One region of the Mycobacterium dioxanotrophicus genome, then DNA from elsewhere that is predicted to be linked to it. Evidence: predicted binding sites of a transcription regulator. Region 1 holds the regulator's gene; the other holds the start of a gene.
What was found. The regulator LexA, encoded in region 1, represses DNA repair genes until DNA is damaged. The targets are predictions, from matches to a motif close to CGAACANNTGTTCG.
Positions count from the first base shown of each region.

Region 2: the regulator LexA is predicted to act here: its motif matches at 4,952-4,965, upstream of BTO20_RS10160 (HNH endonuclease signature motif containing protein).

Region 1 is NZ_CP020809.1:4,523,275-4,530,661, forward strand. Features, by position in the region: gene BTO20_RS22010 (trypsin-like serine peptidase) at 1-252, opposite strand, end outside; gene BTO20_RS22015 (proteasome assembly chaperone family protein) at 433-1,485, shown strand; gene BTO20_RS22020 (alpha/beta fold hydrolase) at 1,522-2,544, shown strand; gene BTO20_RS22025 (PhzF family phenazine biosynthesis protein) at 2,597-3,283, shown strand; partial or broken gene BTO20_RS22030 (IS481 family transposase) at 3,392-4,380, shown strand; gene nrdR (transcriptional regulator NrdR) at 4,389-4,841, opposite strand; gene BTO20_RS22040 (LysM peptidoglycan-binding domain-containing protein) at 5,002-5,484, opposite strand; gene lexA (transcriptional repressor LexA) at 5,716-6,453, shown strand; partial or broken gene BTO20_RS22050 (LGFP repeat-containing protein) at 6,473-7,387, opposite strand, start outside.
Region 2 is NZ_CP020809.1:2,102,911-2,110,297, reverse strand. Features, by position in the region: gene BTO20_RS10180 (restriction endonuclease subunit S) at 1-12, shown strand, start outside; gene BTO20_RS10175 (hypothetical protein) at 163-375, shown strand; gene BTO20_RS10170 (NAD(P)/FAD-dependent oxidoreductase) at 566-1,972, shown strand; gene BTO20_RS10165 (ATP-binding protein) at 2,059-3,834, shown strand; gene BTO20_RS39240 (hypothetical protein) at 4,249-4,707, shown strand; gene BTO20_RS10160 (HNH endonuclease signature motif containing protein) at 4,970-6,496, shown strand; gene BTO20_RS10155 (hypothetical protein) at 6,916-7,387, shown strand, end outside.

The sequences.
Region 1 (7,387 bases):
AGCGCTGCAGGTGTGCACCGATTCGCCGGTCCCACCGCCGAGAAACACCGCTCCCACCCGCGGGTCGGGCGCGACGGGCGCGGCGCCCGAGACGGCATTGGCCTCGGGGTCGGCGTGTGGGGCCGATCCCGCCGAGGTGGCGGGCGTCGCAGCGGAACCGGTGTGCCGCGCAGGCGCGGGTGCCGCACACGACGCGACGACGGCCGTGATGGCCGCCGCTGCCGCGAGCGTTCGAACCCTCACCACCTGCATGACCACCGATCCTGCCCGAAAATCCGTCGCTCAGGCTGGAATGCCGGGTGGGCGCTGCCTGTTCGATTCCACATGCGGGGCATAACGCGCCGCATGATGGGAATGCGCGACACTATATGGCACAGCACGAGGGTTCGGCAGGATCTGAACCAGGGCGTGCAGTGACAAGGAGACGGAGTGATGGCCGACAGTAGCGACCACCCTGAGCACCACTACCAGCCCGATCAGAGCGGGATGTACGAGCTGGAGTTTCCCGCGCCGCAGTTGTCTGCGTCCGACGGGCGCGGACCGGTGATGATCCACGCGCTCGAAGGGTTCTCCGACGCCGGCCACGCGATCCGTCTGGCGGCCGAGCACCTGAAGAACAGCCTCGACACCGAGCTCGTCGCCTCGTTCGCCATCGACGAACTCCTCGACTACCGGTCGCGGCGGCCGCTGATGACGTTCAAGACCGACCACTTCACCGGCTACGAGGACCCCGAACTCAATCTGTACGCCCTGCACGACAGCGTCGGCACACCGTTTCTGCTGCTCGCGGGCATGGAACCGGACCTGCGGTGGGAACGCTTCATCACTGCCGTCCGGCTGCTCGCCGAGCGGCTCGGCGTCCGGCAGACCATCGGACTCGGGACCATCCCGATGGCGGTGCCGCACACCCGCCCGGTCACTCTCACCGCGCACGCCAACAACAAGGAGTTGATCGCCGAGCACACCCCGTGGGTCGGCGAGGTGCAGGTGCCCGCCAGTGTGTCGAACCTGCTGGAGTTCCGGATGGCGCAGCACGGCCACGAGGTGGTCGGCTTCACCGTCCATGTCCCGCACTACCTGGCCCAGACCGCGTACCCGCCTGCGGCCGAGGCGCTGCTGGCCGAGGTGGCCAGGACGGGTTCGCTACAGTTGCCGCTGGCTGCACTGTCCGAGGCGGGCGCCGAGGTGTACGGAAAGATCAACGAGCAGGTAGAGGCCAGCACCGAGGTCGCCCAAGTGGTGGCGGCGCTGGAGCAACAGTACGATGCGTTCGTTGCCGCACAGGAAAACCGGTCCCTGCTGGCACGGGACGACGAACTGCCCAGCGGCGACGAGTTGGGTGCCGAGTTCGAACGATTCCTCGCCCAGCAGACCGGTGACAAATTCAAAGACGACAAGTACAAGGACGACAGGTATCGCGACGACCTGTACCGCGAGGACAGACAGTCGGACGACCCCGACGACACAGACCCGGACCATCCATAGGAGCCCGCAGCAGGGCCGACAGCGAGGTTGGCGAACATGACGGAGCGAAAGCCCAATCTGCGGTCGGTCAGGGAGGTCACACCGGCACTCGAGTTCCGCACTGTGCACGGATACCGGCGCGCGTACCGCGTCGCCGGGTCCGGGCCGGCGATCCTGTTGATCCACGGCATCGGTGACAACTCGACCACCTGGCAGACCGTGCAGACCGCCCTGGCGCAGCGATTCACCGTGATCGCCCCCGATCTGCTCGGCCACGGCCGATCGGACAAACCGCGTGCGGACTACTCCGTCGCCGCCTACGCCAACGGGATGCGTGACCTGCTCAGCGTCCTCGACATCGACCGGGTCACCGTCATCGGGCACTCCCTGGGCGGTGGAGTGGCCATGCAGTTCGCCTACCAGTTCCCGCAGTTGGTCGACCGACTGGTTCTCGTCGGTGCCGGAGGGGTCACCAAAGACGTCAACGTCGCGCTGCGGATCGCGTCACTGCCGATGGGTAGCGAAGCGCTCGCGCTGCTGCGCCTGCCGCTGCTGCTGCCCGCGCTGCAGATCATCGGCCGGGCTGCGGGAGCGTTGTTCGGCTCCACGGGAGTCGGCCGGGACATCCCGGACATGCTGCGCATCCTGGCCGATCTGCCCGAACCCACCGCGTCGTCGGCTTTCGCCCGCACCCTGCGCGCCGTGGTGGACTGGCGAGGCCAGGTCGTCACCATGCTGGACCGCTGTTATCTGACCGAATCCGTTCCCGTGCAACTCATCTGGGGCGCTTCGGACTCGGTGATCCCGGTCAGTCACGCACTCATGGCACACGCGGCAATGCCCGGTTCCCAGCTCGAGATCTTCGAGGGGTCCGGGCATTTTCCGTTCCACGACGACCCCGACCGCTTCGTCGAGGTCGTCGAACGGTTCATCGACTCCACCGAGCCTGCCGTCTACGACCAGGAACTGCTGCGAAATCTGCTGCGCTCAGGAATCAGCGAGGCCACGATCTCCGGGCCGCTGGACACCCAGGTCGCGGTGCTCGATGCGATGGGTGCCGACGAACGCAGCGCGACGTAGCCCCGGCCCGGGGATCAGCCCATCGGTGATCGCTGCCACGTAGCATCGGCTTATGGCCATTGATGTGACCGTCCTGCGCGTGTTCACCGATTCCGACGGCAAGTTCGGCAACCCGCTGGGCGTGGTCGACAACAGCACCGTGGATCCGGCCGACCGGCAGCGCATCGCCACCGAATTAGGTTACAGCGAAACCATTTTCATCGACGTACCACCGCCGGGCGGCACGTCGGCGCAGGCCAGGATCTACACGCCGGCGGCGGAGATGGCATTTGCCGGCCACCCCACCGTCGGCGCATCGTGGTGGCTGCGCGAAACCGGGAAGCCGGTCAAGACCCTGCACGTGCCGGCAGGCATTGTGCAGGTCGAATACGACGGTGACCTGGCTGCGGTGAGCGCGCGCTCCGAATGGGCGCCCGAGTTCGCCATCCACGACCTGTCGTCGACCGACGAACTCATGGCCGCCCAACCCGACGACTTCTCCGACGACGTCGAGAACTACCTGTGGACGTGGATCGACCAGGATCAGGGCATCATGCGGTCACGGATGTTCGCTCCGCACCTGGGTATTCCCGAGGACGAGGCCACCGGCGCAGCGGCCGTCCGGATGACCGACTATCTCAGCCGGGATCTGAAAATCATCCAGGGCAAAGGGTCGGTGATTCACACGCGCTGGAGCCCTGAGGGTTGGGTTCGGGTGGCGGGCCGGGTGGTCAACGACGGCAGCACGCAACTGGACTAGCTGTACTGACCACCGACGTTAGGTACGGCGTGGCGTAGTGACATGACGAAGACCTCCGAGTGAAGTGCGAGCTGTCGAGGAACGCACCAACTCACTCCGGAGGTCTTCATGTCCCACCGTAATGCCCCGTTGTCAGAAACCGGACGTCTGCGCCTAGCTCGGTGCATTGTTGAGGACGGTTGGCCGCTGCGGCGGGCTGCCGAGCGGTTCCAGGTCTCGGTGAGCACCGCAGCTCGCTGGGCCGGGCGGTACCGCGAACTCGGTGATGCCGGCATGGCTGATCGCAGCTCACGGCCTCACCACAGCCCCAAGAGAACACCCACCCGAACTGAGCGGCGCATCATCAAAGTCCGGGTCATCCGGCGTTGGGGCCTGCGCGTATCGGTTATCTGCTGAGGTTGCATCCCTCGACGGTGCACCGCGTGCTGACCCGGTACGGCCTGGCCAAACTGCGCTGGCTCGACCGCCCGACCGGGCGGGTCATCCGCCGGATGGAATCCGCGGCCTGCGGCGATCTCGTGCATGTCGATGTCAAGAAGCTGGGCAAGATCCCGGACGGAGGCGGCTGGCGGATGTTGGGAAAACCTATCGGTGGCCGCAACAGGCAGGCCGACAAGAGTTCAGGGCAGACCAGCAAGTACGGCAATCCGGTGCGGGGGTATCACTTCTTGCACACCGCCATCGATGCGCACTCACGGCTGGCCTACTCCGAACTACTGGCAGACGAACGCAAAGAGACGGCCGCAGCGTTCTGGCTGCGGGCCAACGCCTGGTTCAATCATTGCGGCTTTACGGTGCGGAAAGTGTTGACCGACAACGGGTCCTGCTATCGGTCGCACAAATTTCGCGATGCCCTGGGTGACATCGAGCACCGGCGCACCCGCCCCTACCGGCCACAAACCAATGGCAAAGTGGAACGTTTCCACCGCACCCTGGCCGACGAATGGGCCTACGCCCGGCTCTACACCAGCGACACCGACCGCTGCGCCGAGTACCCGCGATGGCTACACAACTACAATCACCACCGCGGCCACACAGCACTCAAGGGTCAACCACCTGCCAGCCGCGTGCCTAACCTCTCAGGTCAGTACAACTAGCGACCCGGTCAGCCAGACCGATGGGCGCGCAGCGCCTCGATCTCCCGCTCGAAATCATCGGCCGACGTGAACGACCGGTACACCGAGGCGAACCGCAGATAGGCGACCTCGTCGAGTTCGCGCAACGGCCCGAGGATTGCCAGGCCCACCTCATGGCTGGGGATCTCCGGTGTGCCGAGGCCCCGCACCGCATCCTCGACCTTCTGTGCCAGCAGGTTCAGCGCGTCGTCGTCGACCTGCCTGCCCTGGCAGGCGCGCCGCACGCCCCGCACGACCTTCTCCCGGCTGAACGGCTCCGTGACGCCACTGCGTTTGACGACCGCCAGCACGGCAGTCTCTACCGTGGTGAATCGGCGGCCGCATTCGGGGCACGAACGCCGACGCCGAATGGCCTGCCCCTCGTCGGTTTCTCGCGAATCGACCACCCGCGAATCGGGATGACGGCAGAAGGGACAGTGCATCACCGCTCCTTCGTCATTCCGCCAGACCACAAGTTCGAGCGCCCTTGAGCCTACCTGCGCCGCCGGCGGTACTGCCCACGCCGGGTCCAATGGCACGTACTTCGCCGGACATCCGGCGAGTGCCGTTGCACACCAAGCCGTTTCGCCGCTCATGGCACGGTCAGCCGACAGGTGCGATCAGCGTCTGACCCGCATCCACGGCGACGGACTTGAGCTGGTTCAGATCGCGGATCTGCTGCACGACCTCGGCGACCGGTGCATCGGGAGCCACCCGCCGGGCCACCTGCTGCAGGGACTCACCGCTGCGCACCTGCACGACGGCCAACTCGTCGGGTGTCGGTGCGGCGGTCCCGACCACACCGCCCATCTGCGCCACCAGGCCCAGCCATACGGTGATCCCGGCGGCCACCAGCGCCAACAGGACTGTGGTCACGGGCGTGATGGGCTTGCGGCGATGCGACGCCCGTGACATCAGCACCCCGGTACCCCGGTACCGCAGGGCCGCCCCACCAGGACGCATCGGAGCTGGCCGGCCCACCGACCGAGGCCTGCGAACGGGACGGGCATCACGCTGGGGCAGCGGAGCGGGCCGGCTCGCCAACACAGCTGCGCGGGTCTCGGCGGGAATGTGGAGGATGGCCATCTGACTGCCTTTCAAGTCCGGGCGTTCGCTTCTGTGTTCGAATATAATCGATCAGGTGTTCGAACGATAGAACGTGTGATCGAACTGTTGCCAAAAGATAGACCGGGGTACCGACAAGTTCGGTTGAGGCGATTGACATCCGCACCCCGGCCCGGCCCTGGGGTCGCCCGGGGACGACACGCCTCGAACACATGTTTGATCATTGCGCGTACAGCGACTAGATTCGGCGCCATGAGCGACGAGAGCACCGACACTTCTGCTCCTCACGTGCGCGGCGACACCCCGGCCGACACCGACGGCACCAGTCGGCGCCGCAGTCCCGACAGCAGCCTCACCGAACGGCAGCGGACCATCCTCGAGGTGATCCGGGCGTCGGTCACCAGTCGCGGCTACCCGCCGAGCATCCGTGAGATCGGCGACGCGGTCGGCCTGACCTCGACGTCGTCGGTCGCGCATCAATTGCGCACGCTCGAGCGCAAGGGCTACCTACGGCGTGACCCCAACCGGCCGCGTGCGGTCGATGTGCGGGCAGCCGACGATCCCGTGGTGACGCCGGTGGTGACCACCGACGTGGCCGGGTCCGATGCGCTGCCCGAGCCCACTTTCGTCCCTGTGCTCGGTCGTATCGCCGCGGGCGGCCCGATCCTCGCCGAGCAGGCGGTCGAGGATGTCTTCCCGCTGCCGCGCGAGCTTGTGGGCGAAGGCTCGCTGTTCTTGCTCAAGGTGGTCGGCGACTCCATGGTCGATGCCGCGATCTGCGACGGCGACTGGGTGGTCGTGCGGCAGCAGAACGTCGCCGACAACGGCGACATCGTGGCGGCGATGATCGACGGCGAAGCGACGGTCAAGACGTTCAAGCGGACCCGCGGCCAGGTATGGCTCATGCCGCACAATCCGGCCTACGACCCGATCCCCGGCAACGACGCCGCCGTGCTCGGCAAGGTCGTCACCGTCATCCGCAAGATCTAGACCCCGTTCGAGGCGCGTCTCACTCGGCCCGGACGAATCCATTCGTCCGGGCGAACTCCTCGCTGGCGAACCAGATCTCGGCAACCGCATCGTCGTATTGACGACTGTCGGGTGACCAGTACATGCCCGACTTGGTGTCCGCCTTGATGGGGTAACCCTGCGGTGCCCGCTGAGGATCGTCCAGCGGCAGGTGCAGCGCCGTGGCGCTGGCCACCGGCTCGTCCAGTTCGATCGCCGCGTGCCGCCCACTGTGGGTCTCTGCGTCAGGATCGATCCGCGGTATCAGCGTCGGGATGGGCGTCGGCGCGGTGTCGACGTTGTCGGAGTCGAAGTCGGGATCCACCGGCGTCGCGGTGTGCTCGCGCGGCTCCTCGGCGACGTCGGCGGCGGCATCGGCGGCATCGGTGTCGTCCTGCTCGTCGAGGTCGTCCTCGTCATCGTCGTGGCCGCTGAGCAGCTCGACGGCCTCTTCCGGCGGTTCGTCATCATCGACGTCACCGATGGGGTCCACCCCGCCGGGGGAAGCCCACTGGCTCACGGGCATCGCGATGTCGGTCGGGTCGTCGTACGGCGAGGCTGCCGGGGTGTATGCCGCGGCCGGCGTTGCGGACTCGTAAGACCCTGCGAACCGCGCCGTGCCCGCCTCGGCTGCCCCGTACCCGGCCGGTTCGAACGGATTCGACTCGTCGACATGCTGCGTCGGTGCCTGGGCCTCGTCGTAGTCGTGCGCCTGATAGCGGCCCTGCTGGTAACCGACCTGGTCGTAGTGGCCTTCATCGTGCGGCGCGTCGTCATCGTCGTGCCCGTCGTCATAGCGGGCATCGTCGTAGTCGGAGCCGTAGTGGTCGTCGTCCTCGAATCCGTCGTGGTCGAAGTCGTCGTCGCCCCGACCGCGACGCCGGTGCCACAGTGCGGCGCCGACGATCAGGCCGGC
Region 2 (7,387 bases), 2.4 Mb from region 1:
GGTGAGCTGTGACGACAGAACCATCCCGGCTCGAAAGTTAGCCAGCCTTCACGCATCCCACGCTGGTTGTGCTGAGCAACGGCCAGACTTGGCGCCCGTCGGAACCTTTCGAGGCTCCTCAAGCCGAACTGATTCGGAACACCGAGACTTTCGCGCAATCAGATGTTCCAGCTCTACGCCTATGTGCAGTCACAACACGATCGCGATCTTCTCGGTGCAATCGCGGAAGGCGTCCTGCTCTATCCAGTCGACGCCGACGTCGACCAGTTCGTCGTCATCGGCGGGCAGAGGTACCGGTTTCTCACGATGGATCTCGGGGCCGAGACTCGGGCAATCAGGGAACGCCTGCTATCGATGGCCACACACCACGGCTGACCTTGCCGTAGCGCAACTCGAGCGGCCACCGCGTGCGGCTGTAAGCGGCATACGGGCGGCCACCATCGCGACAATTGTGCCCAAGACCTCGAGCCTCCCCACCGACTACGCGCAACGAGCCCTCACAGACACGTCAGCCGGTATGTTTGCCGGTGTCATTCGGTCCCGCCGCTGTGCCCGAAGGAGCAATATGACCACCGTCGCCGAACGCCACCACGTCGTGATCATCGGGTCCGGATTCGGCGGTTTGAAGGCGGCGAGATCCCTCAAGCACGCCGACGTCGACGTCACCTTGATCTCGCGGACGACGACGCATCTTTTCCAGCCGCTGCTCTATCAGGTAGCCACGGGCATCCTCTCGGAAGGCGAGATCGCGCCCACCACCCGCCTGGTGCTACGCGACCAGAAGAACGTCAGGGTCCGCCTCGGCGAAGTGGAAGGCATTGACCTACAAGCCAAGACAGTCACCTCGAAGCTGATGTCGCAGGAGACCGTCACGCCCTACGACAGCCTCATCGTGGCCGCCGGCGCCCAGCAGTCCTACTTTGGTAACGACCACTTCGCGACGTTCGCGCCGGGCATGAAGACCATTGACGACGCACTGGAATTGCGGGGCCGCATCCTCGGGGCCTTCGAGGCTGCCGAGGTGGTGACCGATCACGCCGAACGGGAGCGCCGGCTGACGTTCGTGGTGGTTGGCGCCGGCCCCACCGGCGTCGAGTTGGCGGGACAGATCGCCGAACTCGCCGAACGGACATTGGCCGGTGCGTTCCGCACCATCAGGCCGGAGGACTGCCGGGTGATCCTGCTCGACGCGGCCCCCGCGGTGCTGCCGCCGATGGGTCGCAAGCTCGGACTCAAGGCCCAGAAACGCCTGGAGCGGCTCGGCGTCGAGATCCAGCTCAACGCCATGGTCACCAACGTGGACTACATGGGCATCACCGTGAAAGATAAGGACGGGAGTGAACGCCGTATCGATTGTGCCTGCAAGGTGTGGTCGGCCGGTGTGCAGGCCAGCCCGCTGGGCAAGTTGATCGCCGAGCAGTCCGATGGCAGCCAGATCGACCGTGCGGGACGCGTCGTCGTCGAGCCGGATCTGACCGTCAAAGGCCATCCGTACGTGTTCGTCGTCGGTGACCTGATGGCAGTCCCCGATGTGCCCGGGATGGCGCAGGGCGCGATTCAGGGCGCCACCTACGCGACCGACATCATCAAGCGCTCGCTCGCGGGTCAGGACGATCCGGCGAACCGCGAGCCGTTCACATACTGGGACAAGGGCAGCATGGCGACGGTGTCACGATTCGACGCGGTGGCCCAGGTGCCGATCCCGAAATCGTCCAAGAAACTCGAATTCGGCGGTCCGTTGGCATGGCTGGCATGGCTGGTGCTGCACCTGGTCTACCTGGTCGGCTACAAGAATCGGTTCACCACACTGGTGACCTGGTTCATCACCTTCCTGGGCCGCGGCAGGGGCCAGATGGCCATCACCAGCCAGATGATCTACGCGCGCACCGCGATGCAGGCACTGCAGAGCCGGCAGGGGCCGCTGGCCGCGGTCGAAGCCGCGGACAAGATCGAGAAGGACGAGTCCGCCTAACAGCATCCGCTGACCGAACCCGGCTTGTCGGTCCCCCGTGCGACGCTATGCGGTTCTCGAATGAACCGACATAGAAGGGGCCACAGATGGACGGGCTTGAGCCGCAGAACTTTCGGGTGAATCTCGGCGGCGTCATCGCACTACTCAGCAAGAACTTGTATTCCAGCCCCGGCGTGTATGTGCGGGAGCTGATCCAGAACGCGGTCGACGCCATCACGGCACGCGACGCACTTGGTGGCCCCGCGGTACCGCGCGTCATCTCGATCTCCCCGTACGGAATCGCCTCTCCGGACTCGCCGGCCAGCGAGTTCACGATCACCGACGCCGGAATCGGAATCAGCCCGGAGCAGGTCGAGCAGTTCCTCGCGACGGTCGGCGCCAGCTCCAAGAGCGAGGAGCTGGAACAGAGACGTCGGACCTACCTCGGTCAATTCGGCATCGGATTGCTGAGTTGCTTTCTCGTCGCCGACGAGATCACCGTCGTCTCCCGCAGCGCGACCGGCGCCGAGCCGATCGAGTGGGTCGGCCGCAGCGACGGCACATACACGACCCGAACAGTCGCAGAGTACGTCGCCGTGGGAACCACGGTGCGGTTACGGCCGCGCCCGAACATGGTCGGGTGGGCACGAGCCGAGCAGGTGAGCCCGTTGGTTCAGAAGTACGCCGAATTCCTCCCCGTCGATATCACAGTGCTGACAAGCCAAGGACCGCAGAGTGTTTCGCGCGGATTTCCGTGGATGCACGATTTCGGCGCACACCATTCCGCAGTGCGGCAAGGTGTTTCACCGGTTTACGGCGGCATGGGCGTTGGCAGGCAGTTCGACGCCATCGAAGTCGTCGACCACGAGTTGGGATTGCAGGGCGTCGTATATATCGGTTCCGCGGGGAGGTCCAAGCCCTCCGCACGTAACCGCGTCTACGTCAATGGCATGTTGGTCGACGATGCGGACGCCACCCTGATGCCAGCGTGGAGCTTCTTCTCCTGGGCCGCAATCAATTCCACCAAGCTTGAGCCGACCGCCAGCCGCGAAGCCATCATGAGCAACGCGGCGCTGACCATGACACGGCGCAAACTCGGTCACACAGCACTCACGTGGCTGCGTTCCCTCGCCGACACCGATCCCGAACGGTTCGCCGAATTCGTCGCCGACAACGAGTTGGAGCTCAGATCCGCGGCGACGCATGGCGTCGACGCCGAGAATCTCGCATTGGCCGAAGTCGTGCTGCCCATGCTGACGGTACAAACGACGGAAGGGCAGATGCGGTTGATCGACGTCATCGACCGTAACCCGAACATCCTGTATGCCGTGTCGGTCAAGGAGTTTCGCACCATCGCCAGTTTCAACCCGGGCGGGCGAATCGTCATCAACGCCGGCCACACCCTCGACCAAGAGGTTCTGCTCATGCTGCCGCAAGTGATTTCCGGCGTGACCGTCACCCGCGCCTATCCGGCATCCGAAGTTGCTGCCTTGACGATGCCGTCCCTCGACGCCGGCGAGGTGCAGACATTCGAGCAGCGCGGTAGTCAGGCGCTCCTCACATCAGGGTGTCGCGTTGTCGCGCGCCAGTTTCCATCGCCCGACCTTCCAGCCGTCTTCATCGGTCACGGGCAGATCGACATGACATCGCCGGGATACGGCGACCTCTCGCATCTAGTGGTGAACTGGGACAACCGGGCCGTGCGCGCGCTGACCCGCACAACGGACGACCTCGTGTTCAGTCGGCTCATGCAACTGCTGTTCGTCCAGGCCCGGATGGCCGGCCAATGCGACGGCCCTGAGGATCGAGTCCTGTTGTCGGAGGCACTCGACGACATCATCGTGCTCGCCGCAGGCGTCGACGGCACAGAGGTCGCCCGATGAACGAGCAACCAGCACTGATCGCCGACGCCGTGGAAGCCAGCGAACAGCTCGGCGACCGTGCGCTGTGCTCGGGACGGCTCAACGAGGCAATCGATCACTACGAGGAGGTCAACAACCTGCTCCTGCCGTTGATAGATGTTGTCTTCGATGACGAGACATCCGCCAGGATCGTCCAGGTCCTCAACCGCACCAGAGCGAAAGTGCTCGACATCCGGCGCGGACTACTGCCTCCGGCCCCGCGCGCAGCTGAATTACGAACATTGGCGGCCGACGCCACCAATTCCGGTGACCTGGCCCATGCCGCGAGAATCAGCATTGATCTGGGCGAGGCACTCGTGGAACTCGGCGATCGTGACGCCGCGGAATCTGCCCTACCGACAGGCGGTCGCACTCGCGCGGCAAGTCGACGCCACCATGCCGGAGTTGATGCTGTGGGCATTCAGCGCACTGAGCGAATTCCTCAGCCCCTCAGAGGAATCGGTGGCCCTTGCCCAAGAGATGGCGGCCAACTTGATCGACCGCGAGGAGATGTACCACCCGATGCGCGCCGCCGACGCGGCCTATCACTGGGCGGTCGCCGAGCTGATGTTCGCCGAAGCGGCGCGCCACCGGGTGGATCACGCGATCGACGGCATCGCACGGCAAGCAATCGAGATGCTCGACGACATCTGTTTCCACGACAAGAGCCAGGCGCTTCAGCGCCTGGTGGCCAGCGTCCTACGTGGTGCCGGCCGCGACGCTGAGGCAGATGGCTGGCAGGCAGACGCGGACAAATATGAGGACTGGGAGTGGTTCATGGACCAAGAGATTCCCGGGCACGTCCACCTGTGGGATATCCGGATTGATCTGTCCGATCGTCACAGAGACGACTGATGCCTGCTACGAGCAGATTCGGGGCAATCGGGAGCCGATATCGACGATGGCCGACACCTACGCACCAGGCCTCGGTCGTGACATAGACATTGTGGGACCGGATGCGTCGGGGCCTGACGCCCTCAGGCCCAATCAAACTGGGTTGCCTAAGCTTTCGCAGTCAACGGCACCGGCCCAGGCCTGGCTCAAAAACTCTGGCCACTGTGGTCACATCAGTCTCAACACGGCAAATTCTGTCAGTGCTCGAATGTATGTTCGAACCATGGCGGTTGGCGTTGCGGAGGCCCGAGACGCAGTGCAGCGTGCACTGACGGGGCACCAAGCTTCGACCGCGGCGCTGGCCGATGTCGATTTCACGACGTTCGACACCGCAGAGTTGTTGGCGATCCAATCCGAACGGGAACAGCGTGCCCGCACTCATGCGCTCATTGATCACCGCATCCAGGCGGCGTTGATGGCTCAAGCCACGCCGCACGAGATCGGCGGCAAGTCCTGGATTGATGTGCTGGCTACCCGGATGCGAATCAGCCGCAAGGAAGCCTCCCGCCGTGTAGCTGCAGCGACCGAGTTGGCACCGCGGTACACCGTTGGTGGTGAGGTGTTGGAGCCTGCGCTTCCTGCCTCCGCAATGGCGTTATTGGACGGGACGATCAGCGCTGATCACATCGCGATCATCAGCGACACGGTGAAAAAGGTCGCGAGCTACGTCAACGCGACGGAACTGGCCGAAGTCGAAGTTGACCTGGTGGCGGCGGCAACGCGCGAGACTCCTGAAACCCTGAAGGCCGGTGCGGAAAAACTCCTGTTTCTGCTCAATCAGGACGGCGACAGTCCCGATCTCGCCGCGCATCGTCGGGGGTTGCGTCTGGGTCGACAGGATGCCGACGGGTACGTACACGTCGAGGGCTGGCTTGATCCCGAAACCGCAGCGTATGTCGCCACGATCAACAGTGTGTGGGCCCAGCCCGGCATCAACAATCCCGACGACCCGCACCCGATCCACAACCCGACTCCCAACCCACTCGACACTCCCAACACCGACGACACCGCGGCCGACACTGCTGCCCCCGAGCCCGCTGCCCCCGACGCCGCTGATTCGGTGGCCGCTGACCATCCGCCGGAAGCAGACGCCTCCCAGCAAGAGCGCGAGCAGGCCCAAGCGGAGGCTGCGGCCCGGGACACCCGCACTCAGCCCCAGCGCAATCATGATGCGCTCAAAGCGGCGCTGCGCGAACTGCTCATGTCCAAACGACTCGGCCGGCACGGTGGCCTTCCCGTCACCGTGGTCGTCTCCACCACGCTGTCCGAGCTGGAGTCCGCAGCGGGCATTGCGGTCACTGGCTCAGGCATACGGATGCCGATGAAAGATTTAATTCGGCTGGCCTCTCACAGCTTTCACTACCTCACCATCTACAAACATCACACAGCAGAGCCGCTGTACATGGCCCGCACCAAACGGCTGGCCACCAAGGCGCAACGACTGCTGTTGTACGACCGTGACCGCGGGTGCACGCGGCCGGGATGCACCGCAGCGGCCGACCACTGCCAGGTCCACCACGCCAAAACCGACTGGCAACATGGCGGGCAGACCGACGCCCCGGACCTCGGACTGAGCTGCGGACCCGATAACCGCCTCGTCGGCCTCGGCTGGACGACCAGCGTCGATCCCGACACCGGCCGCATCCTCTGGTATCCGCCGCCACTGATGAACACGGGTCAGGACACTGTCAACCATCACTTCCGCCCTGAGGAACTGCTGGCTCCACCTGACGCGGCCGACGACGGGTAGCGCGTTCACTGATGCGATCTCACCAATCATGTTGATATATAACATGATTGAAGACAATCATGTACGCGGTCGATACGCCGGCCCAGAACGGCCGCGCCACCTACGCGAGCCTCGAAGCCGAGTTGGGCGTGTGCACGAGCGAACAGACTTGACCGCATATCCCTTTGTCGAACCGGTCTGTGGTCACTGTCATGGGAGAGGGAAACCCGCCGCACCTATTGCGCGTTCTAGTCCTCGACATGTCGGTACCTCATGCGACGCTATGCGGTTCTCGAACGAACCGACGTAGGAGGGACAGAGATGGACAGGCTTGAGCAGCAGAACTTGCGAGTGAATTTGGGCGGCTTGATCGCGCTGCTCAGCAAGAACTTGTATTCCAGTCCGGGCGCCGCAGGAGCGGATGGTATGGAGGTCGCCCGATGAGCGAGCAATCGAAAGTGTCGGCCGAGGAACTCGAGCGGCTCGGTGACGAGGCACTCTGCGCGGGACAACTGGAGAAAGCACTCGATCATTACGACACGGCACGCCACCTCATCTTCGAGACATTCGATGCCGAACTGATCCAAGATGCGGAATTCGACCTGGTATGCAAGGTCACCGACGACCTGAGCCGGGTCGGTGAAAAGGCCCGCGATGTCTGGCGCAAACTGCAGCCACCACCAAAGTCGGCGGCAGAGCGAGCTGGAGAACTACGCGCCAACGTGGATGAGGCGATGGCAACGGGAGACCTTGCTGATGCGTCGCACGCGGGTTTCCGGCTCGGCGAGACGCTCGAAGAGCTGAATGATCGAGAGGGCGCCGAGTCAGCCTATCGACGGGCCGTAGTGCTAGCGCGACAGGTCGATGCAGGCGACCCCGAGTTGATGCTCGCAGCGTTCAGTTCTCTCATCC